Regions from separate parts of the Lysinibacillus sp. FSL K6-1151 genome, predicted to be linked through region 2. Evidence: a T-box and tRNA genes for the amino acid it is inferred to sense, from the RefSeq annotation. Region 2 holds a T-box; the other holds one or more tRNA genes.
What was found. A T-box is a leader RNA that pairs with one kind of tRNA and senses whether it is charged. The one in region 2 lies ahead of tyrS (tyrosine--tRNA ligase), so its partner is inferred to be a tRNA-Tyr.
Positions count from the first base shown of each region.

Region 1 (6,808 bases), 1.4 Mb from region 2:
TTGCCTCTTGGGGTTGTAGGACACTCAATACGGAGTTACAAAAGAGCGAGTTAGATGAAGCGACTTGGAAAGGTCCGCCAGAGCAGGTAAAAGCCCTGTAGTCGAAAGTTCGTTCTCTCCTGAGTGGATCCTGAGTACGGCGGAACACGTGAAATTCCGTCGGAATCCGGGAGGACCATCTCCCAAGGCTAAATACTACCTAGTGACCGATAGTGAACCAGTACCGTGAGGGAAAGGTGAAAAGCACCCCGGAAGGGGAGTGAAAGAGATCCTGAAACCGTGTGCCTACAAGTAGTTAGAGCCCGTTAATGGGTGATAGCGTGCCTTTTGTAGAATGAACCGGCGAGTTACGATTACGTGCGAGGTTAAGCTTTAGAAGGCGGAGCCGCAGCGAAAGCGAGTCTGAATAGGGCGAAATAGTACGTGGTCGTAGACCCGAAACCAGGTGATCTACCCATGTCCAGGGTGAAGGTAAGGTAACACTTACTGGAGGCCCGAACCCACGCACGTTGAAAAGTGCGGGGATGAGGTGTGGGTAGCGGAGAAATTCCAATCGAACTTGGAGATAGCTGGTTCTCTCCGAAATAGCTTTAGGGCTAGCCTCGTGATGAGAATACTGGAGGTAGAGCACTGTTTGGACTAGGGGGCCATCCCGGTTTACCGAATTCAGACAAACTCCGAATGCCAGATATTTATACACGGGAGTCAGACTGCGAGTGATAAGATCCGTAGTCAAAAGGGAAACAGCCCAGACCACCAGCTAAGGTCCCAAAGTAATCGTTAAGTGGAAAAGGATGTGGCGTTGCACAGACAACCAGGATGTTGGCTTAGAAGCAGCCATCATTTAAAGAGTGCGTAATAGCTCACTGGTCGAGTGACGCTGCGCCGAAAATGTATCGGGGCTAAACGATTCACCGAAGCTGTGGATTGACATCTACGATGTCAGTGGTAGGAGAGCGTTCTAAGTGCGTTGAAGTCAGACCGGAAGGACTGGTGGAGCGCTTAGAAGTGAGAATGCCGGTATGAGTAGCGAAAGACGGGTGAGAATCCCGTCCACCGTATGACTAAGGTTTCCTGAGGAAGGCTCGTCCGCTCAGGGTTAGTCGGGACCTAAGCCGAGGCCGATAGGCGTAGGCGATGGACAACAGGTTGATATTCCTGTACCACCTCCTCACCGTTTGAGAAATGGGGGGACGCAGTAGGATAGGGTAAGCGCGCTGTTGGTTATGCGCGTCCAAGCAGTAAGGCGTGTGTGTAGGCAAATCCGCACACTGTAACGTTGAGCTGTGATGGCGAGTCCGTATGGACGAAGTTCCTGATTTCACACTGCCAAGAAAAGCCTCTATCGAGGTGAGAGGTGCCCGTACCGCAAACCGACACAGGTAGTCGAGGAGAGAATCCTAAGGTGTGCGAGAGAACTCTCGTTAAGGAACTCGGCAAAATGACCCCGTAACTTCGGGAGAAGGGGTGCTCTTGAGCGTGCAAGCGCATGAGAGCCGCAGTGAATAGGCCCAGGCGACTGTTTAGCAAAAACACAGGTCTCTGCAAAACCGTAAGGTGACGTATAGGGGCTGACGCCTGCCCGGTGCTGGAAGGTTAAGAGGAGTGGTTAGCGCAAGCGAAGCTGCGAATTGAAGCCCCAGTAAACGGCGGCCGTAACTATAACGGTCCTAAGGTAGCGAAATTCCTTGTCGGGTAAGTTCCGACCCGCACGAAAGGCGTAACGATCTGGGCACTGTCTCAACGAGAGACTCGGTGAAATTATAGTACCTGTGAAGATGCAGGTTACCCGCGACAGGACGGAAAGACCCCGTGGAGCTTTACTGTAGCCTGATATTGAATTTTGGTACAACTTGTACAGGATAGGTAGGAGCCAGAGATCTCGGAGCGCCAGCTTCGAAGGAGGCGTCGGTGGGATACTACCCTGGTTGTATTGAAATTCTAACCCATGCCCCTTAGCGGGGCAGGAGACAGTGTCAGGCGGACAGTTTGACTGGGGCGGTCGCCTCCTAAAAGGTAACGGAGGCGCCCAAAGGTTCCCTCAGAATGGTTGGAAATCATTCGTAGAGTGTAAAGGCACAAGGGAGCTTGACTGCGAGACCTACAAGTCGAGCAGGGTCGAAAGACGGGCTTAGTGATCCGGTGGTTCCGCATGGAAGGGCCATCGCTCAACGGATAAAAGCTACCCCGGGGATAACAGGCTTATCTCCCCCAAGAGTCCACATCGACGGGGAGGTTTGGCACCTCGATGTCGGCTCATCGCATCCTGGGGCTGTAGTCGGTCCCAAGGGTTGGGCTGTTCGCCCATTAAAGCGGTACGCGAGCTGGGTTCAGAACGTCGTGAGACAGTTCGGTCCCTATCCGTCGTGGGCGTAGGAAATTTGAGAGGAGCTGTCCTTAGTACGAGAGGACCGGGATGGACACACCGCTGGTGTACCAGTTGTCTTGCCAAAGGCATCGCTGGGTAGCTATGTGTGGACGGGATAAGTGCTGAAAGCATCTAAGCATGAAGCCCCCCTCAAGATGAGATTTCCCATTACGCAAGTAAGTAAGATCCCTCAAAGACGATGAGGTAGATAGGTTCGAGGTGGAAGTGTGGTGACACATGGAGCTGACGAATACTAATCGATCGAGGACTTAACCAAAACGTTTGAACCATTCAATGAACCGTTTATCCAGTTTTGAAAGAATAATTTCTTTTATGAAGGGTTTCAAGATACGAGTAGTTCGAGGAAGCAATAAAGAGAGGGAAGGAGCGTACTCAAGTACGTGACTGACTGAACGACAGAAGCTGACGAAGAAATGCGATGTATATTGAAAGCCGACCATAGTCTAGTGATGATGGCAAAGAGGTCACACCCGTTCCCATACCGAACACGGAAGTTAAGCTCTTTAGCGCCGATGGTAGTTGGGGGCTTCCCCCTGTGAGAGTAGGACGTCGCTAGGCGCAAAAAGTCGCTGCTGATACACTCAGTAGTGGCTTTTTTTACTTAAGCTAACTAATAAATTGAGATGATTTATAAAAATATAAAAAAGAAGGCATGCCTTAAGTGGAATGCCTTCTTTTTTGATATTTAATGTGTTTGAACAGTGGCAGCTCGTAGTTCAATGCGGCGAATTTTTCCGGATGTTGTTTTTGGTAACTCATCAATAAAAACAATACTACGAGGGTATTTATACGGTGCTGTTAACGCCTTTACATGCTCTTGTAACTCCTTTGTTAACTCGACTTCATCTCGCTCTTTGAAGCTCTCTCGTAAGATAACAAAGGCCTTCACAATATGGCCTCTAATTTCATCTGGTGCAGCAACAACTGCACATTCTTGTACAGCTTCATGTTTGTTTAATGCATCTTCAACTTCGAATGGACCAATCGTATAACCAGAAGATATAATAATGTCATCTCCACGACCTTCAAACCAGAAATACCCATCTTCATCACATTTAGCTTGATCGCCCGTAATATACCAATCACCGCGAAATGCAGCTTGCGTTCGTTCTGGCTCTTTGTAATACTCCTTAAATAGAGCTGGTGAGGATTTGTGGATGGCAATATCGCCAACCTCTCCTACAGGTGCTTCATTTCCTTCATTGTCGATAATACGTACAATATTACCTGGAGTTGGAACACCCATGGATCCAGGGCGTAATTCAGTGTTTTCGAGTGTACCAATTAATAATGTATTCTCTGTCTGTCCATAGCCATCACGTACTTTTAGCCTGAAACGATTCATAAATGTTTCAATGACTGGGCGATTTAACGGTTCACCAGCAGAGACTGCACTACGGAGGGATGAAAGATTATAGTCTTGCAAATTATCAATTTTCGCCATAATACGATATTCAGTTGGTGTGCAGCAAAGGACATTTATTTTTTCATCTTGTATGAGCTGAAGGTACGTTTTTGCATCGAATCCACCATGATAAACAAATGCAGTAGCACCGAGCATGATTGTAGATAAGAAAGGGCTCCAAATCCATTTTTGCCAGCCAGGAGCTGCTGTAGCCCATACTAAGTCGCCTTCACGTACGCAGAGCCATTTTGAAGCAGCTGTTCGAATATGCGCATATCCCCAGCCATGTGAATGTACTACACCTTTAGGTTTCCCAGTTGTCCCAGATGTATAGGAAAGGAACGCCATGTCATCACGTTTAGTAGCTACTGCTGTAAATGTAGTTGGCTGTGTGCTTGCCAGTACATCTAAAGAAGCCCAATCGCCTTTTGCAGTACCAATAACTAATTTGTTCTTTAATGTGTCTACAGTAGAAGAAATTTGGTCAACCTCACCTGTAAATGCTTCATAGGCAATAACTGCACTAGCAGAAGAGTGCTCCATGCGATATTCTAAGTCACTTGCACGTAGCATTTCTGAACATGAAATAGGCACGATGCCAGCCTTTAAACAGCCAAGAAAAACAAAATAGGCTTCTGGTAGGCGAGGAATAATAACTAGAACGCGATCTCCCTTTCGAAGTCCTGTCTCTGTAAAAGCATTTGCGTATTGATTCATTTTTTGGACAAGCTCTACATAGGAAACTGTTCGTCTCTCTTGTTGCGTATTTAACCAGCGTATTGCTTGGCGATCACTATCTTGTGAAAACTTTTCTAATTCCTCTGTGATATTATAAAATTCAGGTGCAATTAAATCATTTGTTACCATCCGAATATTCCTCCCCCAAGAAATTTGATAGAAAATTCTTAAAACTATTTTTATTTTAACAATTGCAATAATATACAGCAAGAATATTTAGCACGCAAAATAGAAATATTAGATTTAATAGAGAACTATTATGCTTTTGGATTAATTTTTAAACCTACTTCGACAAAAAATATAAAAATTTTCATAAAATATGTTGCATAATTTATAATGCTTGCTATAATAATAAATGTACTTAAGAGGTTGTCTAAAACCGAAGTGAATAGTATCGTTCCGAAGTAGCTCAGTTGGTAGTAGCACCTGACTGTTAATCAGGTTGTCGCAGGTTCGAGTCCTGCCTTCGGAGCCATTTTTTTGCCCATTTTTAAGAAGCTGTTATACATAAAAAAAGTTATAAAAAAGTATTGCAACTATTAAGAAATGATGTTATTATAAATCTTGTCTTGTTTGAGACGTGATACTGGCCCCTTGGTCAAGTGGTTAAGACACCGCCCTTTCACGGCGGTAACACGGGTTCGAATCCCGTAGGGGTCACCATTTAAAACATAGGCTTTATAAAGAAAAATAAACTGTGATATAACACCTGTTTCTATGGAGGATTAGCTCAGCTGGGAGAGCATCTGCCTTACAAGCAGAGGGTCGGCGGTTCGAGCCCGTCATCCTCCACCATTATTGTGTTATTTCGGAGGGGTAGCGAAGTGGCTAAACGCGGCGGACTGTAAATCCGCTCCTTAGGGTTCGGCGGTTCGAATCCGTCCCCCTCCACCAGTTTTATAAATGATTGGGGTATAGCCAAGCGGTAAGGCAACGGATTTTGATTCCGTCATGCCTAGGTTCGAATCCTAGTACCCCAGCCATTTTTCTTTGATGAGCCATTAGCTCAGTTGGTAGAGCATCTGACTTTTAATCAGAGGGTCGAAGGTTCGAGTCCTTCATGGCTCACTTTTTTAGAATAAAGTATATTCAAAAGTGTTATAATAACTATAGATAACTAATCTCTTACTGAAAACAGTAGGAGATTTTTTTATGTTATCAAAAATTGAATAAATATGCACTTTTTTGTCTAGTTGAGCCAAGTGGTATCTAGGCTTTACAATAATATTATAACTTTTAGGGGGTATAAAAACATGAATAAATTTAATATTTCTATTATTGGAGTACCAACAGACTATGGACAAACACGTCGTGGCGTAGATATGGGGCCAAGCGCGATTCGCTATGCAGGCGTTGTGGAACGTTTGGAGGCTATTGGACATGAAGTACAAGACCAAGGGGATATTCGTGTCAGTCAAAAACTTGCAGACGCACCTGTCGATGAGAAATTACTGAATTTAGAGGAAGTTGTAGATGTTAGCACGGCTTTAGCTAATAGCGTGCATGAAGTAGTAGAACAAAATAAGTTCCCACTTGTATTTGGTGGAGACCATAGTATTGCTATTGGCACACTAGCTGGATTAGGTGAGCATTATAAAAATCTTGGCGTTATTTGGTATGATGCTCATGCAGATTTAAATACACCTGAAACAACACCATCTGGCAACATCCATGGGATGCCATTAGCAGTTAGTATTGGACTAGGTCATGAGCGATTAGTGCAAATTCGTAATTATGCACCGAAAATTAAACCAGAGAACGTTATTATTATCGGAGCTCGTTCAGTAGATCCTGGTGAGCGTGAGTTAATTCGTCAACAAGGGATTAAAGTATATACAATGCACGAGATTGATCGACTTGGTATGACGCGTGTCATGGAAGATGCACTTGCTTACTTGAAAGAACGTAATGTTGATGGATTACATCTATCACTTGATTTAGATGGCTTAGATCCGCTTTACACGCCAGGAGTTGGTACACCCGTTCCTGGAGGAATTACGTATCGAGAAAGTCATTTAGCAATGGAAATGTTACAAGAATCAGGGATGCTAACATCAGCAGAGTTTGTAGAAGTAAACCCAATTTTAGATGAGAAGAATACAACAGCAAATGTGGCTGTTGCATTAATGGGATCTTTATTCGGAGAGACACTAGTTTAAAGAAAATTTGACAAAAAATTGCCTGTTGCCACATTGCATAAAAATCTTTTGTTATAATTGAATTAAAACGAAACTTTTCTTATCGATGGGTCGTATAGTATAAGACAGTTGTAAAGG
Region 1 covers NZ_CP152040.1:4,422,167-4,428,974, reverse strand. The annotation lists rRNA gene MHI04_RS21480 (23S ribosomal RNA) at 1-2,645, shown strand, start outside; rRNA gene rrf (5S ribosomal RNA) at 2,832-2,947, shown strand; gene MHI04_RS21470 (acyl--CoA ligase) at 3,075-4,661, opposite strand; tRNA gene MHI04_RS21465 (tRNA-Asn) at 4,931-5,007, shown strand; tRNA gene MHI04_RS21460 (tRNA-Glu) at 5,121-5,195, shown strand; tRNA gene MHI04_RS21455 (tRNA-Val) at 5,252-5,327, shown strand; tRNA gene MHI04_RS21450 (tRNA-Tyr) at 5,343-5,426, shown strand; tRNA gene MHI04_RS21445 (tRNA-Gln) at 5,441-5,515, shown strand; tRNA gene MHI04_RS21440 (tRNA-Lys) at 5,528-5,600, shown strand; gene rocF (arginase) at 5,786-6,691, shown strand.
Region 1: it has a tRNA-Tyr gene. The T-box ahead of tyrS (tyrosine--tRNA ligase) is inferred to sense a tRNA for this amino acid. The anticodon was not compared.

Region 2 (6,808 bases):
ATGTAGTATGTAATTATAAGATATTTTACCATATGCAAACTTAATATGAAATGAAGGTAGATTTTTTTTCAGTTTATGTTATAATAGGTTAGTCGTATAAATCATGCTCAAATTTTAATTCTTGATATAGAGTGGGAGGGTTAATGATGCGCGTAAACATTACTTTAGCTTGCACAGATTGCGGCGAACGTAACTACATTTCTAAAAAGAACAAGCGTAACAATCCAGAGCGTCTTGAACTTAAAAAATATTGCTCTCGCGAGAAGAAATACACTCTTCACCGTGAAACTAAGTAATCGCTCATTAAGCCAAAACCACAAGTGGTTTTGGCTTTCTACATTTTATGAAATCATTTCGGGTATAAGGATACGAAGTATGATGATATAGGAGGTAGCCTGGATGGATAAAACAACATTACGAAATAAGATGCGACAAGCTCTTGCGACAATGACTGATGAAGCTTATCAATATCAATCATTAGCTATCGTAAAAAAGGTGCTACAGGAATCATATATAATAGAAGCAAATATAATTGGCATGACCATTTCAAATAAGCCAGAAGTCGACACCATTCTTTTAATTGAAGAATTATGGCGACTTGGTAAAAAGGTCGCTGTTCCGAAATGTCATCCAAAAACAAGAGAAATGTCATTTTACATTATTGATTCATTTGCCCAGCTTGAAACTGTATATATGCATTTGCGTGAGCCTATTCCAGCAAGATGTGAGTTAGTTGACGCAAATGACATGGATGTCATCCTTGTGCCTGGCGTTGTTTTTGACCGTAATGGCTATCGAATCGGCTATGGCGGTGGTTATTATGACCGCTATGTATTAAACTATAAAAAAGGGAAGCTGATGTCGCTGCTCTTTGATGAGCAAATCATTGATTGTGTCCCAGCCGAGGAGCATGATTGCCCAGTAGACATCATTATGACACCGACAGAACGTATTGATTGTCTAGCACAACGAGGAGCGAGCGAAAATGGATAAAATGTTAGATATTTATGAACTTTTGAAAACATATGGTACTTTTATTTATACACGTGATCCCATTGGCGATTTGATGTTAATGGAGGATGAAATACGTGAGCTCTATAAAGCAAATGTACTAGACATAAAAGACTATCAAATGGCATTGTTACTCATTCGACAAGAAACAACAAAACTTCGTATGGAAGAAAATAAAAAGTAATGTTTAAAATATAATGTAATGGAGTATTGTGAAAATAATGTAACAAGTATGTAATATTCTTAAAAACAGTGGATTTCCGCTGTTTTTATGTTTTTAAGAAACTTTTTACATTCCAAAACGTATATATAGATGTCTGGTGCATAAAAAGAGCGCGGAGAAAAAAATTTCCAAAAGATATGTGTTGATTATCTGTTAAAAAAGGATTAAGATATATTTTGTTTCCGTAACAAAATGTAAAAAATTATTATTTTTTTGTAAGGAAGTAGGGAGGATGTTAGGAATGAAATCAATAAAGTGGCCTAAACATTCATTTATGATACTAGCAATTATAGCAACATGGATCAAAACGGTCATTGTTTACCACACAAGCTTTGAGATGAAAATTGAAAATGCAATGCAACAATTTATTTTGTTTATTAATCCATTAAGCTTCTTGCTATTTACGTATGGTTTATCACTATTCTTTAAATCAGCAAAAGCTAGAAATCGTTATCTGATTACGGTCAGCGTTATTTTATCCATTGTTTTATACGGAAATGTAGCGTTCTATCGATTCTACAATGACTTTATTACGCTACCAGTATTATTCCAAACAAGTAATTTCAGTGACTTAGGAACATCAGTAGCAGCCATTGTTGAGCCATGGGATGTATTATATTTCGTTGATGTCGTTATTTTAATCTTAGCGAATAAATTTTTACCGAAAATGAAAGAAGCATTTAAAGTGAATATTGAATTCCGACGTGCATTTTTTGTATTAGCAGTCGCAATTTCATTTTTAAACTTAGGATTAGCTGAAACAGAGCGTCCACAATTATTAACACGTAGTTTTGACCGCGAATTATTAGTAAAAAATATTGGTACGTACAATTACCATTTGTATGATATTTATATTCAAACTAAATCATCTGCTCAGCGTGCATTAGCGGATGGCAGTGAATTAGTTGAAGTAAACAACTATGTGCGTTCTAATCAGGCTGCCGTTAACCCAGAGATGTTTGGGAAATATAAAGGTCGCAACTTAATTGTTGTGTCGATGGAGTCTTTACAAAACTTTGTCATCAATAATGATATGAATGGTCATGAAATTACGCCATTCTTAAACTCTTTAACAAAAGATAAAGATACGTATTATTTCAGTAACTTCTATCACCAAACAGGCTTAGGAAAAACATCTGACTCAGAGTTTATTGTTGAAAACTCATTGTTTGGATTAGGTCGTGGTGCTGTATTCTTCACGCATGGTGGAAATACGTATAATTCAATGGCTGAACGCCTTGGAGAAAATGGCTACTTTACAAATGTCATGCACCCGAATAATAAATCATTCTGGAACCGTGATATCATGTATCAATCGTTAAAAATTAATAAATTCTACGATATAGATTCATATACGGTTGAAGAAGGGCAAGCTGTCAACTGGGGTATGAAAGATACACCATTCTTAGAGCAATCTGCTGCTTTAATGAAAGACATGCCACAGCCATTCTATTCAAGATTAATTACGTTAACGAACCACTATCCATTCACTTTGGATCCTGAAGATATTATGATTCCTGAATATGATTCAAATTCAGGTACATTAAATCGTTACTTCCAGACAGTACGTTATATGGATGAAGCTTTAAAAGACTTCTTCCAAGAGTTAAAAGATCAAGGTGTTTATGATAACTCTATTATCGTAATGTATGGAGACCATTATGGTATTTCTGAAAACCATAATAAAGCGATGGCACAATATTTAGGAAAAGAACAAATTACACCAATGGACAATGCATTGCTTCAAGAAGTGCCTTTATTCATCCATATCCCAGGATCTGACGATGGTAAAGAAATGACAGAGATTTCAGGACAAATGGATTTACGTCCAACAATCTTACATCTTCTTGGCGTTGAAACGTCAAAAGACATGCAAATGGGTGCAGATTTATTCTCTCCAGAGCATGAGGATTTTGTTGTCTTCCGTGATGGACGCTTTATAACAGATAAATATGTTTATGCTGGAGAAGCTTGCTATGACAAAGCAACTGGTGAAGAAATAGATGGTGAGCCATGCCAGTCATATGCTGATCGTGCGACAATGGAGCTGGAAAATTCCGATGCTATCATAAATGGAGACCTGCTACGTTTCTATGATGAAAAGACAGGTAATTTAAAACAGGATTCCGTCAAATAACAAAAGAGAGATCTCAAGTTGAGGTCTCTCTTTTCTTTTTTGATTGACAAATTACTATAAGCAATTATAATAAATTTAAATATCTGCATAACGAAGATTTGTTTTTGCATTTCGGAGTATAAGAGTGAAAGGCATGGAAAAGAACGAGTAGCTTTAATCGAACTGACAGAGAGTAGCCGGTTGCTGAGAGGCGCAAGGGATATTAAAGTGAATACATCTTGGAGCTGCGTACCGAAATTTTAGTAGGCTACGACGGGGTTGCATCCGTAATCATTGCAAAAGTATCGCTATGGCTGTACTTATTGAGGAGGGCTGTGTGAATAGCTCTCGAAAAAAGGTGGTAACACGTTCATGAACGTCCTTAGGATTATTCCTAAGGGCTTTTTTTATGCCTTTACAGCCCAAGTGTTTATCTTGATTTGGCCGTCCTCTTACGCTGAGGCGTAGTTGATTAGTGAACTCTTATAGAGCTTGCAATATTAATATTTAATATTACAAGGAGATGTTTCATATGTTTTTAACACCAAAAGAGCAATTAGCGATAATTAAGAAGGGGGCTCATCAAATCGTTGATGAGCAGGAATTACTCGAAAAATTAGAGCGATCCTATAAGGAGCAGAAGCCTTTAATCATTAAGTTAGGGCTTGATCCGTCCGCGCCGGATATTCATTTAGGGCATGCAGTCGTTCTACGGAAAATAAAGCAAATGCAGGATTTAGGGCATCAGGCGGTCATTGTTATCGGTGATTTTACAGGGCGTATTGGTGATCCAACGGGTAAAGCAAAAGGCCGTGTCGCGTTAAGTGATGACATGGTCAAGCAAAACGCTAAAACATACTGTGAGCAAATTTTTAAAGTGATAGATATGAACAAGACAACTATTCGTTTCAATAGTGAATGGTTAGCAAAGCTGTCATTTGAAGAAGTCATTCAGCTGGCAGCCACGACATCCGTTGCTCGACTGTTAGAACGTGAGGACTTTCAAAAACGGTACCGTCAGCAAATACCAATTGGCATCCACGAATTTTTCTACCCGCTTATGCAAGCATATGATTCGGTAGAGCTACAGGCCGATATTGAATTAGGGGGAACAGATCAAACATTCAATATTTTAATGGGCCGCACCTTACAAAAGCAACGGCGGTTAGAAAAACAAATTGCCATTTTTATGCCATTACTCGAAGGTTTAGATGGCATTGAAAAAATGAGTAAGAGCCTTGGCAATTATATTGGTGTCAGTGAAGCGCCAGAGGTCATGTTTAAAAAGGTAATGGAAGTACCAGATGCCTTACTCATCAAATATTTTGAACTAGCAACAGATGAGCATCCACTACAAGTGCAAACCATTCAAGATAGACTGCAAATGGGAGAGAATCCCCGTGATGTAAAATTACAGTTAGCAGAAATTATAACGGCCTTATACCATGGGACTACAGCAATGGAGGAAGCTAAATCCTATTTCCAAGCTGCATTTCAAAGAAAGGAAATACCAAAAAATATTCCTATACTGCTCCTAGAAATTGATAAGGAAAGAATAGTGGATATTATCCCACAACTAGTGGCAATGGATTATATTCATAGTAAGAGTGAATTTCTGCGGTTAATCAAGCAAAATGGAGTATCCTTGAATGGAGAAAAAATAGTGATGGATGATTTATCACTTGTACTAATGAATGATGATGTCATTCAAATTGGTAAGAAACGATTTCTTAAATTAAATAAATAATAAATACAAAAAAAGAGCAATCTCCAGGGAGACTGCTCCTTTTTGTCTGAATTTTAGTGTAATTGTGGTGGATACCCACTGTGAACAATCGTCATGATGACGAACCATCCGAATACAGCGGCACTTAATAAGTTGAAAACAACGCTTAATAGGTTCTTTTCTTTTATTGCTTGGAATGTACCAACTACAGCTAAAATCGCTACTAGACCAAAAATAACCATTAATAAGTTCATTAAAAATAGACACTCCTTTCGACATCAGAAAATGAATGTCGCAAACAATATTCCTCCTTAATTGTAAACGTTCTGTTTGTTTTTGTCGAGAACTAAAATAGCGTAAACTATGAACATTTATCGTCAAATTGTGGCAAAGCCTGTATAATAGAAAGTTGAGGTGATCACTATGATGAACGTACGAAGTTATTCTCTTGGACCTGTTCAAACGAATTGCTATATCGTATCGAATAAAGAAAAAGAATGTATTATATTTGATCCAGGTGAGGAAGCAGAGCGTCTTATTAAAACAATTCGTAGCAATGGCTTAAAACCACTTGCTATCTTTTTAACACATGCCCATTTTGATCATATAGGGGCTGTAGATGCTGTACGCGAAGTGTTTGATATTCCTGTATGGATTCATGAAAAGGAAGTTAGCTGGCTAGGAGATCCAACGAAGAATGGCTCTAGTAAATATGCTGCATTACCAGATTATAGGGTAGCAGCACCAGCGCAAGACACAATTATTAAAGAAGAACAGCTATTTGAGATCAGTAATTTTGCTTTCCAAGCTGTTTTTACGCCTGGACATTCACCTGGTAGTATTTCTTATGTTTTTGATAATGACGGTTTTGCCATTGTTGGAGATACGTTATTTGAACAAGGTGTGGGACGTACAGATTTAGTAGGTGGCTCAACAAAAGTATTATTAGCATCCATTCATCACAAATTGTTGACATTACCCGAGGATACTATTATTTATCCTGGACACGGAAATTATACAACAGTAGGCGCAGAAATGGAGACAAATCCTTTCTTAAATGGATTTTAAAAAGGAATAACCAAAGCGCATAAAAAAGCGTATCTCAGCATTGTGAGATACGCGATTTTTTTTGTATTAATGACCGCCACCAGGTACGTGAATGAATGTTGTATAGTACGTGAAGCCAGCGAAGAATACAGTTAAATATGCTCCGAAAATGTACATGTACATACGTTCTGAAAGGTTTAAGAAGCCTAATAATAAGAATAAACCTGTATTACCTAAGAATAATAGCGATACCTCGTTCATACCACCAAGGTAGAACATAACGGCAAAAATACCTGTCCAGAATGCCATAACTTTATACATATTATCCATGAAGATTTCCCCTCCTTTTGCCCACGACACAATAATCTCTTACTCATTATAAATGATATGAAAGGTGTCTGTAAACTGGAACTTCTCCGTCTTTGTGACAAACAAATGGATTTTTAATCTAGCTTTCGATTTCTGTCACGTTTATTTCATATTTACATAAATCGCAATTATGTATCATACTTTCAATTTGCACAAATTCATTGTTCGTAAACAATGCATCTAATTGACCTTTTAAATAGGATTCATGTAATGAACAAACAATATCAGAATGCGAAGTAAGTTGCTCCTGGAAAGGACAATTGAAGATGGAGAAGGTCACTTTTTTGCCATGTTCGGTTTGTTGAATTTGTGGAAT
Region 2 covers NZ_CP152040.1:2,990,045-2,996,852, reverse strand. The annotation lists gene rpmG (50S ribosomal protein L33) at 147-296, shown strand; gene MHI04_RS14435 (5-formyltetrahydrofolate cyclo-ligase) at 400-993, shown strand; gene MHI04_RS14430 (YqgQ family protein) at 986-1,195, shown strand; gene MHI04_RS14425 (LTA synthase family protein) at 1,476-3,371, shown strand; T-box leader at 3,497-3,737, shown strand; gene tyrS (tyrosine--tRNA ligase) at 3,883-5,097, shown strand; gene MHI04_RS14415 (DUF2759 domain-containing protein) at 5,151-5,330, opposite strand; gene MHI04_RS14410 (MBL fold metallo-hydrolase) at 5,500-6,144, shown strand; gene MHI04_RS14405 (DUF2626 family protein) at 6,211-6,453, opposite strand; gene MHI04_RS14400 (helix-turn-helix domain-containing protein) at 6,572-6,808, opposite strand, start outside.